One region of the Mesorhizobium sp. M0051 genome, then DNA from elsewhere that is predicted to be linked to it. Evidence: predicted binding sites of a transcription regulator. Region 1 holds the regulator's gene; the other holds the start of a gene.
What was found. The regulator PhoB, encoded in region 1, activates phosphate uptake and scavenging genes when phosphate is short. The targets are predictions, from matches to a motif close to TGTCATNNANCTGTCAT.

Region 1 (7,449 bases):
GCTGATCCTCGCCATCATGGTGCTGCCCTTCATCACCTCGATCACCAAGGACGTCTTCGACACGGTACCGCCGGTGCTAAAGGAATCGGCCTACGGCATCGGCTGCACGACCTGGGAAGTGACCCGCCGCGTCGTCATTCCCTACACGAGGATCGGCATCATGGGCGGCGTCATGCTCGGCCTTGGCCGCGCGCTGGGCGAAACCATGGCGGTCACCTTCGTCATCGGAAACGCGCACCGCATCTCAACCTCGCTGTTCGCGCCGGCAACGACGATCTCCGCGACCATCGCCAATGAGTTCACCGAAGCCGTCGGCGACCTCTACACCTCTTCGCTGGTGGCGCTCGGCCTGATCCTGTTCGTCATCACCTTCCTGATCCTTGCCATCGCCCGCTACATGCTGATGCGCATCGACGCCCGCACCGGAGCCTGACCGATGTCGACAGCCACATCGCTTCACCAGAGCCGCAAGAGGAAGAATGCCGTGATGATGACGCTGTGTGTCACCGCGGCGGGCATCGGACTTGCCTGGCTGGCGCTCATCCTCGGCGCGCTGGTCTACAAGGGCGCGGCCGGCCTGTCCCTTGACGTCTTCACGCAGATGACGCCGCCTCCCGGCGACGCCGGCGGCCTGCTCAACGCCATCTATGGCAGCGTGGTCATGACGATCATCGCCGTCATCGTCGGCACGCCGATCGGAGTGCTGGCCGGCACCTACATGGCCGAATACGGTCGCTTTTCCAGGCTGACCACCGTGGTGCGCTTCATCAACGACATCCTGCTGTCGGCGCCGTCGATCATCATCGGCCTGTTCGTCTACGAACTTATGGTGCGGCCGATGGGGCATTTCTCGGCAATCGCCGGTGCTGTCGCGCTCACCATCCTCGTCATTCCGGTGGTGGTACGCACCACCGAAGACATGCTCAATTTGGTGCCGAACGCCTTGCGCGAAGCCGGCACCGCGATCGGCGCACCGCGCTGGGTGGTCATCAAGTCGGTCGCCTACCGCGCCGCGCTATCGGGCATTGTCACCGGCATATTGCTGTCGATCGCCCGTATCTCCGGCGAGACGGCACCACTGCTCTTCACGGCGCTCAACAACCAGTTCTGGTCGAGCAATCTCAACGCGCCGATGGCCAGCCTGCCTGTCACCATCTTCCAGTTCGCTCTCAGCCCCTACGAGGAATGGCAGCAACTGGCATGGACCGGCGCACTCATCATCACATTGACGGTTCTTGCGCTCAGCATCGTTGCGCGCAGCCTGACCGGACGCAGAGAGGACAAATGAGCCAGATGTTGTCTCCAGACATGACGATCGCCGCCGAGGCCACCGCCAAGGCCAAGATCGAGGTCAAGAACCTCAACTTCTACTACGGCCAATCGAAGGCGCTGAAGGACATTACGCTGTCCTTGCCGGAGCGCAGCGTCACCGCCTTCATCGGGCCTTCGGGCTGCGGGAAGTCGACGCTGCTGCGCGTCTTCAACCGCATCTACGAGCTCTATCCCAAGCAGACGGCCGAAGGTCAGGTGCTGCTCGACGGCCAGAACGTTCTCGACCGCTCGCAGGACCTCAACCTGCTGCGCACCAAGATCGGCATGGTGTTCCAGAAGCCGACGCCATTTCCGATGTCGATCTATGAAAACATCGCGTTCGGCATCAGGCTCTACGAGAAGCTGAACAAGTCGGAGATGGACGGCCGCGTCGAGCAGGCGCTGAAGCGCGCGGCACTCTGGACCGAGGTCAAGGACAAGCTTGACGCCAGCGGCCTCAGCCTCTCCGGCGGTCAGCAGCAGCGGCTCTGCATCGCCCGCACCGTAGCGGTGAAGCCGGAAGTCATCCTGCTCGACGAGCCCGCTTCGGCGCTCGACCCGCTGTCGACCGCCAAGATCGAGGAGCTCATCGACGAGTTGCAAGCCGATTACACGATCGTCATCGTCACCCACAACATGCAGCAGGCGGCGCGCGTATCGAAGCAGACGGCCTTCATGTATCTGGGCGAGCTGGTCGAGTTCGACCGCACGGAGAGGATATTCACGTCGCCCCGCGAGAAGCGCACGCAGGACTACATCACCGGCCGCTTCGGCTGAGCTCAGGCATACGAGGAACAGGATCATGAGCGAACATACAGTCGCTTCTTTCGACGAGGATCTCGGTCAGATCAGCAAGCTCATCAGCGACATGGGCGATCTCGCCAGCTCGATGGTCGGCGGTGCGACCAAGGCGCTCTTGAATTCCGACAACGCCTTGGCACAGCGCGTCGTCTCCGATGATGCGATCATGGACGCGCGCCAGCGCGAGCTCGACGACCGCGCAATCACGCTGATCGCCAAGCGGCAGCCGATGGCCGATGATCTGCGCCATGTCGTCGGTTCTATCCGCATGGCCGGCGATCTCGAACGCATCGGCGACCTTGCCAAGAACATCGCCAAGCGTGTCGGCACTGTCGGCCTCAGCGTCACGCCGCGCGACCTTTCGCACTCGATCGATGGAATGGCACAACTGGTGCTGATCCAGGTGCAGGGCGTCATCGAGGAATATGCGGCGCGTGACGCCGCCGCGCTGGCGAAACTGCGTGCCGACGACGAACGCATCGACGTCAAATACACCTCCGTGTTCCGCGAGCTTCTCACCTATATGATGGAAGACCCGCGCAACATCACCGCGTGCACGCATCTTTTGTTCTGCGCCAAGAACCTCGAGCGCATCGGCGACCATGTCACCAACATCGCGGAAAATGCCTATTATGTTTTGACCGGCACGCAGCTGCCGGCCAATCGTCCGAAACAGGACGAGACGACAATGTCCGCGCCCGCGGCATGACGACAGGGGTAACCAGCCGATGATCGCGCCACGCATCATGGTGGTGGAGGACGAGGAGCCGCTAGGCGTGCTGCTCCGTTACAATCTGGAGTCCGAGGGCTATCAGGTCGAGGTCGTGACGCGCGGCGACGAGGCCGAGATCCGGCTGCAGGAGAACGTGCCTGACCTTCTGGTGCTCGACTGGATGGTACCGGCGGTCTCCGGCATCGAACTCTGCCGGCGCCTGCGAATGCGTCCCGAGACCGAGCGGCTGCCGATCATCATGCTGACCGCGCGCGGCGAGGAGAGCGATCGCGTGCGGGGCCTCTCGACCGGCGCCGACGATTATCTGGTAAAGCCGTTTTCGACACCGGAGTTCATGGCCAGGGTCAAGGCGCTGCTGCGCCGTGCCAAGCCGGAACTGCTGTCCAGCGTGCTGAAGGTCGGCGACATCGTGCTCGATCGAGAATCGCACCGGGTCTATCGCAAGAAGAGCGAGATCCGGCTCGGGCCGACCGAATTCCGCCTGCTCGAATTCATGATGCGCCATCCCGGCCGCGTGTTCTCGCGCAGCCAGCTGCTCGACAACGTCTGGGGCGAAACGATCTACATCGACGAACGCACGGTAGACGTGCATGTCGGGCGGCTGCGCAAAGCCGTCAACAACGGCCGCATGCCCGACGTCATCCGCACCATTCGGGGCGCAGGCTACGCGATCAGGGAAGACTAGCCGATAGATCGGAACCAAGGTTCAAATTCGATCAGCAGGTCGTCGCCAATGGCCACGCGATGGCAGACATTCAAGCAGGCGGCATCGAAGTCTAAACTGCCCTTCGCGGTCGCGGGCTCGCGCGTACCTTGACTGGCTGGCGATTGCCTTCCGATCTCCCAATTCGCTTTTCTGCCAGGCTGGCCGCAGGAAGCACGGCCCGTGACACTTTAGTTGGTCACATTGCTATCTTGCCCGCAGACCTCCGATCAAAGTCGCGCGCCTCAAGAAACAATTTGAACTAATATGGCTATGTGCCCGCTAGAGGATGTGGTTTCGCATAAATTCGCAATTTTATTAAAAATTGCATCCGACTAAGAGCGAGTTTCCCTCTTCTTTATTGATTGTATGTGCTCCGAATAGTCAATACGATCTTGGATCTGATGATGATTCCGCGGGAACGATCTCGTTCGTTGCAACGTTGCTTTGAAAGCGGTCGCCGGACGCTGCGCCGAATGATTTGACCAGGTCGGACACTAAAGAGGAAGGATTTCTGATGAGCACGGTCTTAAACGCCAAAGGTATTCCTCTTCCCTACACCGGCGCGTCCAGTCATTGGTTCTCGGCAACCGGAGCCGGGGCCGAACTGCATGGCACTTCAGGCAACGACTCCTTCTGGGGAGACACCGGCGTCTATGTCACGATGTACGGTGGCGCCGGCGATGACTACTATCACCTCTATTCCACCAACAATAAGGCGGTCGAAGATCCCGGGGCCGGGATCGACACGATCGACACCTGGATGAGCTACAAGCTCCCCGACAATTTCGAGAACCTGGTCGTTACCGGCGCCAATCGATATGCGTTCGGAAATGCGTTGGACAACATCATCAAGGGCGGGTCGGGTCATCAGACGCTGGATGGCGGCAAGGGAAATGATGTCCTGATCGGCGGTGACGGCGCCGACACTTTCGCCATCTCCAAAGGAAATGGGAGCGATCTTATCTTCGATTTCGGTGCGACCGATGTGGTGCGCCTTAACGGCTATGACTTCACTTCGTTCGACGCCGTCCGTTCGCAGATGGTTCAGGTGGAATCGAACGTGATGCTGAACCTCGGATCTGACGAGATCCTGGTGTTCAAGAATACGACCATCGACAAGTTGCAGCCCACCCAGTTCGAACTGCCGATAGACAAGTCCGGAATGACGCTGTCCTTCTCCGACGAATTCAACACGCTGAGCCTTCGGGACGGGCAGGACGGCACGTGGAATTCCAATTTCTCGTGGGGCGCGCCGAACGGCAGCACATTGAGCAGCAATGGCGAGTTGCAATGGTATATCGACGCCAATTACGGGCCGACGAGTTCCGTCCACCCGTTCAGCGTTGAAAACGGCGTCCTCACCATCACCGCCGCGCAGGCGCCGGAGGACATCAAGCCTCTGATCAACAACTACGAATACACATCGGGGATACTGACGACCCACGACACCTTCGCGCAAACCTACGGCTATTTCGAAATGCGGGCGGACCTGCCCGAAACGGCCGGAGCCTGGCCGGCCTTCTGGCTGCTTCCGGAAGACGGATCGTGGCCGCCGGAGCTGGACGTCGTCGAAACGCGCGGTCAGGATCCGAACACGCTTTTCATGACAGCGCACACCAATGAGACGGGAGAGCACACGAAGGTTTCGTCCACCGTGAACGTTGCGGACACTGACGGTTTCCACACCTATGGCCTGCTCTGGACAAAGGATGAGCTTGTCTGGACCTATGACGGTGTGAAGGTCGCCCAAGCGGCGACGCCGTCCGACATGCACGACCCCATGTACATACTGGCCAATCTCGCGGTGGGCGGCATTGCCGGCCAGCCTCCTGACCATCTGGCTACTCCAGCGGAGATGAAAATCGACTATATCCACGCCTATACGCTGGACCAACCCTTGGACATGGCAAGCGACCACTCGGTCTAAGCGGCGGCTTCATGTTTGAGGCCATTAGCCGTCAGGGAGCGCGGGGATGATTGGAGAGTCCAGTTTGCGGGCAGTTTTCAGGCGCGCCATCGCCGATGTCGGTGCTTTCTCGTTCCTCATCAACATCCTGCTGTTGGTGATCCCCCTTTATCTGTTGCAGGTCTATGACCGCGTCCTGCCTTCCTACCGCGTCGAGACGCTGTTCTACCTGTCGGCTATCGCGGTTCTCGCGCTAGCCTTTCTCGGTCTCCTCGATGCGGTCCGCTCCATCTACACGCAGCGCGTTGCAGCCACTGTCGACGACAGACTGGGTGCGAGGACATTCGCCGTCTCGCTTGAAGCCAAGTACGCCGGCGGCGCAGCCATGTCTCCACTGCGCGACCTTGCCTCGATATGCGCCTTCATCAGGTCACGCAGCGTGGCGGTCTTGTTCGACCTGCCGTTTGCTCCCTTCTTCCTCACCCTGCTGTACCTCATCCATCCCTTTCTGTTTTGGCTTACGCTGGCAGGGGTTGCGCTGTTGCTTACGCTGGTCCTGGCAAATCAGCTCGCCGTCGGCAGGAACGACGCTTTGTCCGCGGAACGTTCGGCTGTCGCCAGCCTGTCGGAGCAGGCCTTTGCCCGCAACGCGGAGACGCTGCTCGCTATGGGTATGGTCCAAAACGCCGCGCGCGTCTGGGGCAGGCACGTGGCGGAGGCGCTAGTTCTTCATGACCGTTCGTCCACGGCCAACGCGATCTTCAGCGGAACATCGCGAGCCGTACGCATGATCCTTCAGCTGGCGATACTGGGCGTTGGAGCATGGCTCGTGCTGCAAGGGAAGATGACGGCAGGGATGATCTTCGCGTCTTCCCTGGTGTCGTCCCGCGCGCTGCAGCCGCTCGATCAACTGATCGGTTCATGGCGGCAGATCGTCGACGCCAGACGATCGTGGAAGCGGTTGGACAAGGCGCTTTCCGCCCATCCGGCACACGCGCGAAAACTGACCTTGCCGGATCCGTCGGGCGAAATTGTCGTGCAGGGGCTGATCCTTGTCGCTCCGAACGCCACGCCCGGCACCGAACCCATCATCAAGCGACTGAACTTCCAGATCGGCGCCGGCGAAGCGGTTGCGATAATAGGTCCAAGCGGGGCCGGCAAGTCCACCCTGGCAAGATTGCTTGTCGGTGCGATCCAAGCGACCAGCGGCTGCGTCAGGATAAACGGCGCCGACCTCAGAAACTGGGACGAGAAGCAGCTTGGCCGTCATATCGGATATCTCGCTCAGGAGGTGGAGCTCTTTCCCGGATCAATCGCGGAAAATGTCGCCCGCTTTGAACCTGATGCAAGTGACGCCTCTATCGTCGAAGCGGCAAAACGTGCCCAGGCGCATGAACTGATACTGGCGCTGCGCGATGGCTACCAGACCGGAATAGGTCCGTCGGACAGAACACTGTCGGGCGGCGAACGCCAAAGGATCGGGCTGGCGCGCGCCTTTTACGGCAATCCGCGTATTCTTGTGCTGGATGAGCCCAGCACACATCTCGACGGCAGCGGCGAAGCCGCGCTCGAAGACGTGCTTGCCGCGGCGAAAGGAGCGGGCGTTACGACGATCGTGATAACGCACCGCCCTTCGGTCGCCGCAGCCTGCGACCGCGTGATGCTTCTGCGCAGTGGAGTGATCGAAGCCTTCGGTCCAAGCGGCGACGTGTTGCGGCAGCCGATCGCCGGCATCGGCCTTCCCCCGAAGCGCAGCATGGCGGTGACAGGGTCCTTTGTAACGACGATCCGCAGCACCCCTCATAACGTCCGCTTTGGATCCTAGAAGATGGCAGCACAGAGTCTCGTCTGGGAAGGCAAAGCGCGCACCGACATCCGGCGGGTGGCTTTCGCCGGATATGCGGCAACAGCGATATTGATAGGTTGTTTTGGCTATTGGGCGGTCAGTGCACCGTTGTCCGGCGCGGTCATCACGCAAGGCACAATCTCGGC
Region 2 (7,449 bases), on a different contig from region 1:
GGCGCCGGCCGACACCGTCATGCGCAGGCCGTCGGCAGGGTTCTGATGGACGAAACCCCAGTCGGTGCGCATCAGGAAGCGGCGCTCGGCCTCGCTCATGCGATAAAGCTCGCGGAACTGGCCGTCGCGCATGCGGTAGCTGGCGGTACCGGAACTCGGCAGCAGCCGCGTCGACAGGCAGTTGAGCAATGTCGTCTTGCCGGAGCCGGACTCACCGACGACAGCCAGGACTTCGCCCGGCCACAGGTCGAAGGAGACGTTGTCGCAGCCGACGCGCGAGCCGTAGAATTTGGACAGCGCCGAGACGCGCAGCAGCGGTTCGTCGGTCATTGCTTCTCCTTACCCTCCCCCTTGTGGGGAGGGTCGGCGCGCAGCGCCGGGGTGGGGGCTGAGTGGAGTGTGGATTGGTCAAGCCCCCCACCCGCGCCTTCGGCGCGACCTCCCCACAAGGGGGAGGTAGGGGCGTTGCGCCGCTTCTCGCAGTGGTCGGTGTCGGAGCAGACGAACATGTGGCCGCCATGGTCGTCGAGGATGACCTCGTCGAGATAGACATTCTCGGCCGCGCACAGCGCGCAGGGCTGGTCGAAGGTCTGCACCTCGAACGGATGATCCTCGAAGTCGAGGCTGACCACTTCGGTGAAGGGCGGCACCGCATAGATGCGCTTTTCGCGGCCGGCGCCGAACAGCTGCAGGGCCGGCGAGCGGTGCATCTTGGGATTGTCGAACTTAGGCGTCGGCGACGGGTCCATCACATAGCGGCCCTCGACCTTGACCGGATAGGCATAGGTGGTGGCGATGCGGCCGTGCTTGGCGATGTCCTCGTAGAGCTTGACATGCATGAGGCCGTATTCCTCCAGCGCATGCATCTTGCGCGTTTCGGTCTCTCGCGGTTCAAGGAAGCGCAGCGGCTCGGGGATAGGCACCTGGTAGACAAGCACCTGGCCCGCAGTCAGCGGATGCTCGGGGATGCGGTGACGGGTCTGGATGATGGTGGCGCTGGCTGTGTCGGTGGTCACCGCGACATTGGCGACCTTCTTGAAGAAGGCGCGGATCGAGACGGCATTGGTGGTGTCGTCGGCGCCCTGGTCGATCACCTTCAGCACATCGTCGGGGCCGATGATCGAGGCGGTGACCTGCACGCCGCCGGTGCCCCAGCCATAGGGCATCGGCATTTCGCGCGAGGCGAACGGCACCTGATAGCCTGGGATGGCGATGCCCTTGAGGATGGCGCGGCGGATCATCCGCTTGGTCTGTTCGTCGAGATAGGCGAAGTTGTAGGTTGCGATGTCGGTCATTGCGCGACTTCCAGTCCCTTGGCGTAGCGTGCCAGCCGCTCCGCGAGCGTGCCTGTGTGCAGTTCGAACATGTGGTTGTCGTCGTCGTAGAAATAGATCGAGCGGCCTTCATCCTCGACGCGTGGGCGCGGCGGGCGCATGTCGAGGCCAAGCGTTTTGACGCGCTCGGCGTAGCGGTCGAAATCGGCGTCATCGATCTTGAAGGCGATGTGGTTGTAGCTGCGTTCCGGCAAGGGCTCGCCCTCCATAATGGCGATCCAGATGTCGCCGATCAGGAAGAACTTTTCGCGCGACAGCGAGAACTGTTCGGCGCCGCTGGCATAGACCTCTCGGGCGTCGAGTATGCCCTCGAGGATCTCGGTCATCCGGTCGAGATCGCGGACGATGAAGGTCATGTGGGAGAGGCCTTCGATCATTCCGCGGCCTCCCGCTTCTCTTCGGCCTTGGCGGGGTTTTCGCGGGCGTCGTATTCGGCGCGCATGCGGCGCACGAGGTCGAGTTCGGCCTGAAAGTCGACATAGTGCGGCAGCTTCAGATGTTCGACGAAGCCGGTCGCCTGGACGTTGTCGGAATGCGAGATGACGAACTCCTCATCCTGGGCAGCGGCGACGACATCCTCGCCCAACTCGCTGGCGCGCAGCGCGCGGTCGCAGAGCGCCATCGCCATCGCCTTGCGCTCGCTCTGGCCGAAGACCAGGCCGTAGCCGCGGGTGAATTGCGGCGGCGCTTTCGCCGACCCTTTGAACTGGTTGACCATCTGGCATTCGGTGATGCGCACCGTGCCGAGCGGGACAGCAAAAGGCAATTCGGGCACATCTAGCTCCAGCTCGACCTCGCCGATGCGGATTTCGCCGACAAAGGGATGGTTGCGGGCATAGCCGCGCTGCGTGGAATAGCCGAGCGCCAGCAGGAAGCCCTCGTCGCCGCGCGACAGCGCCTGCAGGCGAATGTCGCGCGCCATCGGGAACTCCAGCGGCTCGCGGGTGATGTCGCCGGGGACGTGATCCTGCGGCATGTCGCCATCCGGCTCGATCAGGCCTTCGCGGGCAAGGATGGCCGAGACGCGCGGCATGGCTTGCGCCTCGGTCTCGCGCTGCAGCGGCTCGGCGACGTCGGCGCCGGCGGCAAGCTCGGGATCGAGCAGCCGGTGGGTGTAATCGAAAGTAGGCCCAAGCAACTGGCCGCCGGGCAGGTCCTTATAGGTCGCCGATACCCGCCGCTCGACCAGCATGGCGGCGGTGTCGATGGGCTTGGTGTAGCCGAAGCGCGGCAGCGTGGTGCGATAGGCGCGTACCAGGAAGATTGCCTCGATCATGTCGCCGCGCGCCTGGACGATGGCGAGTGCAGCCAATTCCCGGTCGTAGAGCGAGCCTTCACTCATCACCCGGTCGACGCCGAGCGCCAGCTGCTCGACGATCTGATCGAGACGAAGCGCCGGCACCGAACGGTCGCCGCGCCGGCGGTCGGCAAGCAGGCTGTGGGCATTGGCAATTGCGGCTTCGCCGCCTTTTACCGCGACATACATATTACGTCTCCATCGTCTTGACGCGCGTCGTGCGCGGCAGGCAGGCTATGCCATCAGCGGCGGCGAGGATGATGTCGACGCCGCGCGGGAAGCGCTTGATGTTCTGCTTCCACTGTTCGACGAAATGGCGCGGCATCTGCGCCGGCGCGATCGTGGCGCTGGTTTCGATGCCGGGACCTTCGAGCAACAATGGCGTGCCGGAGACGAGATCGCTGACGTGCAGGATCAGCGTGGTCGAACGGTCGGGATAATCCTGCGTGCCTTGCGAAAAGCCGTCGAGCGCCATCATCTCGGCCGGCGTGGCGATCAACGCAAAATGCGCATCGGCCGGCGTGTTGGCCAATGGTGCGCCGGTGTGGAAACCAAGCCAGGATTTGATGGCGGTGGAAGCCTGTAAAGCCGGGTCGAGCCACAGCGGAGTGTCGTTGTCGCAAAGCGCCAGCGCAATGGCACCGGCGGTCGCCGAGAGCGGCGCCGGCGGGCGGGCGAAGGCCGGCAGCGGCTGCATGCTGCCCGGCCGCGCCATTGCGTCCATGACCGCGCGGAACACAGTCTGGGCATTGAAGACCGGATCGGCGAAACCGCCTTCGATCGATTGCGCTGCGATGTCCATCAGTCTTCTCCGCGAACCATGGTGAAGAAATCCACCTTCGTGGCCGCCGTCTCGGCGCGGCGGCGTTCATGCGTCGTGGTCAGGGCCGACCGCAGAGGCGCTATCAGCCCGGTCTCGACCTCGGCGCGGCAGGCCGGGTCCTGCCACAATGCGTCGGCGATGGCCGCCAGCTTCGCCTTCTGCTTGTCGCGGCCAAGCGCATAGCAATGGCCGACCTGTCCGGACGGCAGCCGGACGGTGGCGCGGGTGACCGTCGCCTCGCCGACATTGAAGGGCGCGCCGCCACCGCCGATGCGGCCGCGCACGGTGACTAGGCCGGTTTCGGGGCCGCGCAGCAACTCTGCGTCCGAAGGCAGTCCGGCCTCGTTCCAGAGCCGAACGATGTCGTCGCCGCTGGATTGCGCCAGGGTTGCCATGACAGCCTTGCGTTCGGCCTGGTCGCGGGCTTCCTGTCCTCGCATCAGCAACATTCCTCTTCGCCAAATTTGTCTATTGATATAGACAATTATACAAATTATACCTATTATCTAGCGCGAGTCCATGACGGGTGGATGACAAGCACTTGAAGACTGGGGGCAATCAATGGTCGGGCGGCTGGCAGCGGACAGCATCGAGCGGCGCAGCGGCGTCTCGCTGTGGCGGCAGATCGCCGAGAAGATCCTGCAGGCGATCGCCGTCGGCGATTTCGCAGAAAGCGCCGCGCTGCCGCCGGAGATGGCACTGGCTGAGCGCTATGGCGTCAACCGCCACACCGTGCGCAGCGCCATATCGGCCCTTGTGCAGGAAGGGGTGCTGCGGGCCGAGCAGGGGCGCGGCACCTTCGTGCTGTCGCGCAGGCGGCTGTCCTATCCCATCGGTGCGCGCACACGCTTTTCAACGGGCCTGCAAGGGCAGACATCGGAACGGCATATCGTCCTGCTGGCGTCCTCGGTCGAGCCGGCCAGCCAGCGCGTCGCCGAGGGGCTGGGGCTCGCCAAGGGAGCCGATGTGATCCGCCTGGAAACGCGCGGCGAAGCCGACGGACGGCCTGTGTCGCGCGCTGCCGGCTGGTTCGATGCCCGGCGCTTTGCCGGTATCGATGCTGCAATGGCGGAGACCGGCTCGATCACCGCATCGCTCGCCCGGTTCGGTATCGACGACTATCTCAGGCAATCGACAGTGCTATCGGCGCGCCACGCCGATGCGGCGGACCTTGCCGACCTCGACCTGCAACCGGGCGCCATCGTGCTGGTTACGGTCGCTATCAACGTCACGCCGGACGGCCAGCCGATCCAGTTTTCGGAGTCCCGGTTTCCGGCGGAACGGGTGGAGTTGAAGCTGTCGGCACTGTAGGGAGTGGCGGCCTCATACGAGACCGTGACTTCTGACTCGCGCTGATCGGTCGCGCGCTCCCCTGTCAGCGGCTTGGCGTTTGAGGACCGCCTTCCCCCACTCCGTCTCGGCTTCGCCGAGCCACCTCTCCCCCCTCCGGAGGGAGAGGAAGGGAGCCCGCTGGCGGGAGAGGGAGGGAGTCTGGTTGAGGAGCGTTGGCTGCAATAGGCTCGCACCTTCCTCTACCCCGTCGATCGGGGGAGAGGTGGCTCGGCGAAGCCGAGACGGAGTGGGGGTCGATCTGCGCGGGGCCGCGTCAATTCGGGCCGGGTTCACCGCCTGCTAAGTTATGCTCCCACCTCGATCACAGCCTTGATCAGGCCGGATTTCTCATGCGCCCAGCGGGCGAGATCGCGCGGCGTGGCCGCGAGCGTGGTGCGGTGGGTGACGAGTTTTGCCAGCGGAACGGCGCCGTTGCTGATCGAAGCGGCAACATGATCGAAGTCGGCGCGCAATGCGTTGCGGCTGCCGATCAGCGTCATCTCGCGTTTGTGGAATTCGGGATCGGAAAAGCTGATGTCGTCCTTGACGACGCTGACCAGCACCAGTGTCCCGCCATGCGCGACATGGGCGAAGGCCGACTGCACGGACTGGGCGTTGCCGGTGGCGTCGAAGACCACATCGAAACCTTCGCCTGATGTCGCCTCCTTGACCATGTCGGGCACCGCGCCGCGCGAACCGTCGAGGGTCTGGAACCCAAGCTCATTCTCGGCGAAGGCGAGCCTTTCACTGCTCATGTCGAGCAGTGCCACGTGGAGGCCGGCGATGCGGGCGAAGATGGCGGTGCCGAGCCCGATCGGGCCGGCGCCGATGACCAGCGTGCGTCCACCCGGATCGGCCCGTGCACGCCGCACGGCATGCGCGCCGATGGCCAGGAATTCGACGGCAGCGGCGTCGGCCAGCGACAGGCCGTTGGCCGGATAGAGATTTTGTGCCGGAACCAGGATGCGTTCGCACATGGCGCCGTCGCGATGCACGCCGAGCACCTCGATGCTGACGCAGCAATTCGGCTTGCCGTGCCGGCAGGCTATGCACTTGCCGCAAGAAAGATAGGGGTTGATGACGACCGGTTCGCCAACGGCCAGTTCGACACCTTCCCCGGGCTCCACCACGGTACCCGATACTTCATGGCCCATGATGCGGGGATAGGCGAGGAACGGGTGCTTGCCCTCGAAGATGTGATAGTCGGTGCCGCAGATGCCGACATGGCTGACGGACACCAGCGCCCAGCCGGGAGGCGGCGCGCCGGGGGCCGGACGGTCTTCCAGGATAAGATCGCCGGGCGAACGGCAGACGACGGCCTTCATGCTTCAATCCAGTCTGTAATGAATCGCCGGCCCGTCGATCGTGACGGGCCGGCAATTGATCGAGGGGTTTACTTGCCGCGGCGGCGCAGCCCGTCGAAGTAGACGATGATGATGATGAGCGCGCCGGTGATGATGCGCTGCCAGAACGAGTTGACGTTGAGCAGGTTGGCGCCATTGTTGATGGTGGCCAGGATGAAAGCACCGAGCAGCGGTCCGTGCACCGAGCCGACGGCACCGAACAGCGAGGTGCCGCCGATGACCGACGAGGCGATCGCCTGCAACTCCCAGCCCTCAGCCTGGGTCGGATTGCCGATGCCGATGCGGGCGGCCAGCAGCACGCCGACGAAAGCCGCGCAGAGGCCGGACAGCGTGTAGGCCATGTAGATGGTGCGCTGGACATTGACGCCGGACAGGCGCGAGGCCTCGGCGTTGGAGCCGACCGAGAACAGATACCGGCCCCAGCGGCTGTGATGCAGGAAGATATAGGCCGGAATGCCGACCAGGATCACCATCCAGAACAGGTTGGGGATGCCGATGAAGGAACTGCGCGAGAACGCGGTGAAGGTGTCGCTGTTGATGTTGATCGAATTGCCGTTGGTCATCAAAAGGCCGATGCCGCGCAGCGAGGTCAGCGTCGCCAACGTGATGATGAACGGCGGCAAGCCCATCTTGACGATGCCGAAGCCGTGAAACATGCCGATGGCAACACCGACCAGCAGCGTCACCAGAATGGCGAGCCAGATCGGGAAGCCGGCATTGATCATCATGGCGGCGACGACGGTGGCGAAGCCGACCACGGCGCCGACGGACAGGTCGATGCCGCCGGTGATGATGACGAAAGTCTGGCCGACCGCCATGATGGCGATCATCGAACCCTGCCGCAGCAGGTTGGCGATGTTATTGGAAGAGGCGAAGCTCGGCGTCGCGACCGACAGGACGATCCAGAGCAGAACCAGCAACGCCAGAAGCGTCAGCCCGAACAGGACATTGTAGTTCCGTTTCGGCTTTTCGACAGCAATCGCCTCGGTGCTCATATCTGTCCTCCCTGCTTTTCTTGTTTCTCGGCGAGCGCCTGCGTGAGAATGTCCTCGTGGCTGGCGCCGCGAAAACCATGAGTCGCCACCAGTTTGCCGCGCCGGAACACATGCAGCGTGTCGGCCAGTTCGTAGACTTCCGGCAGATAGGACGAGATCAGGATGATGCCGGCGCCTTTCGACAGCAGCGCGCCGAACAATCGGTAGATCTCGGCCTTGGTGCCGACATCGACGCCGACAGTCGGTTCGTCGAAGATGAACAGCTTGGCGCCGTGCGCCAGCCATTTGCCGATGACGATCTTCT

Region 2: phnF (phosphonate metabolism transcriptional regulator PhnF) is a predicted target of PhoB. The motif match lies at 3,974-3,990, and genes of this name have one in related genera.

The regions. Positions count from the first base shown of each region.
Region 1 is NZ_JAMYUT010000017.1:68,161-75,609, forward strand. Features, by position in the region: gene pstC (phosphate ABC transporter permease subunit PstC) at 1-433, shown strand, start outside; gene pstA (phosphate ABC transporter permease PstA) at 437-1,288, shown strand; gene pstB (phosphate ABC transporter ATP-binding protein PstB) at 1,285-2,088, shown strand; gene phoU (phosphate signaling complex protein PhoU) at 2,114-2,821, shown strand; gene phoB (phosphate regulon transcriptional regulator PhoB) at 2,841-3,530, shown strand; gene eglC (endo-1,3-1,4-beta-glycanase EglC) at 4,066-5,478, shown strand; gene NKJ90_RS18730 (type I secretion system permease/ATPase) at 5,543-7,282, shown strand; gene NKJ90_RS18735 (HlyD family type I secretion periplasmic adaptor subunit) at 7,286-7,449, shown strand, end outside.
Region 2 is NZ_JAMYUT010000001.1:340,004-347,452, reverse strand. Features, by position in the region: gene phnK (phosphonate C-P lyase system protein PhnK) at 1-330, opposite strand, end outside; partial or broken gene NKJ90_RS01655 (alpha-D-ribose 1-methylphosphonate 5-phosphate C-P-lyase PhnJ) at 468-1,295, opposite strand; gene fosX (FosX/FosE/FosI family fosfomycin resistance hydrolase) at 1,292-1,711, opposite strand; gene NKJ90_RS01645 (carbon-phosphorus lyase complex subunit) at 1,708-2,820, opposite strand; gene phnH (phosphonate C-P lyase system protein PhnH) at 2,822-3,433, opposite strand; gene phnG (phosphonate C-P lyase system protein PhnG) at 3,433-3,894, opposite strand; gene phnF (phosphonate metabolism transcriptional regulator PhnF) at 4,016-4,765, shown strand; gene NKJ90_RS01625 (zinc-binding alcohol dehydrogenase family protein) at 5,092-6,111, opposite strand; gene NKJ90_RS01620 (ABC transporter permease) at 6,180-7,145, opposite strand; gene NKJ90_RS01615 (sugar ABC transporter ATP-binding protein) at 7,142-7,449, opposite strand, start outside.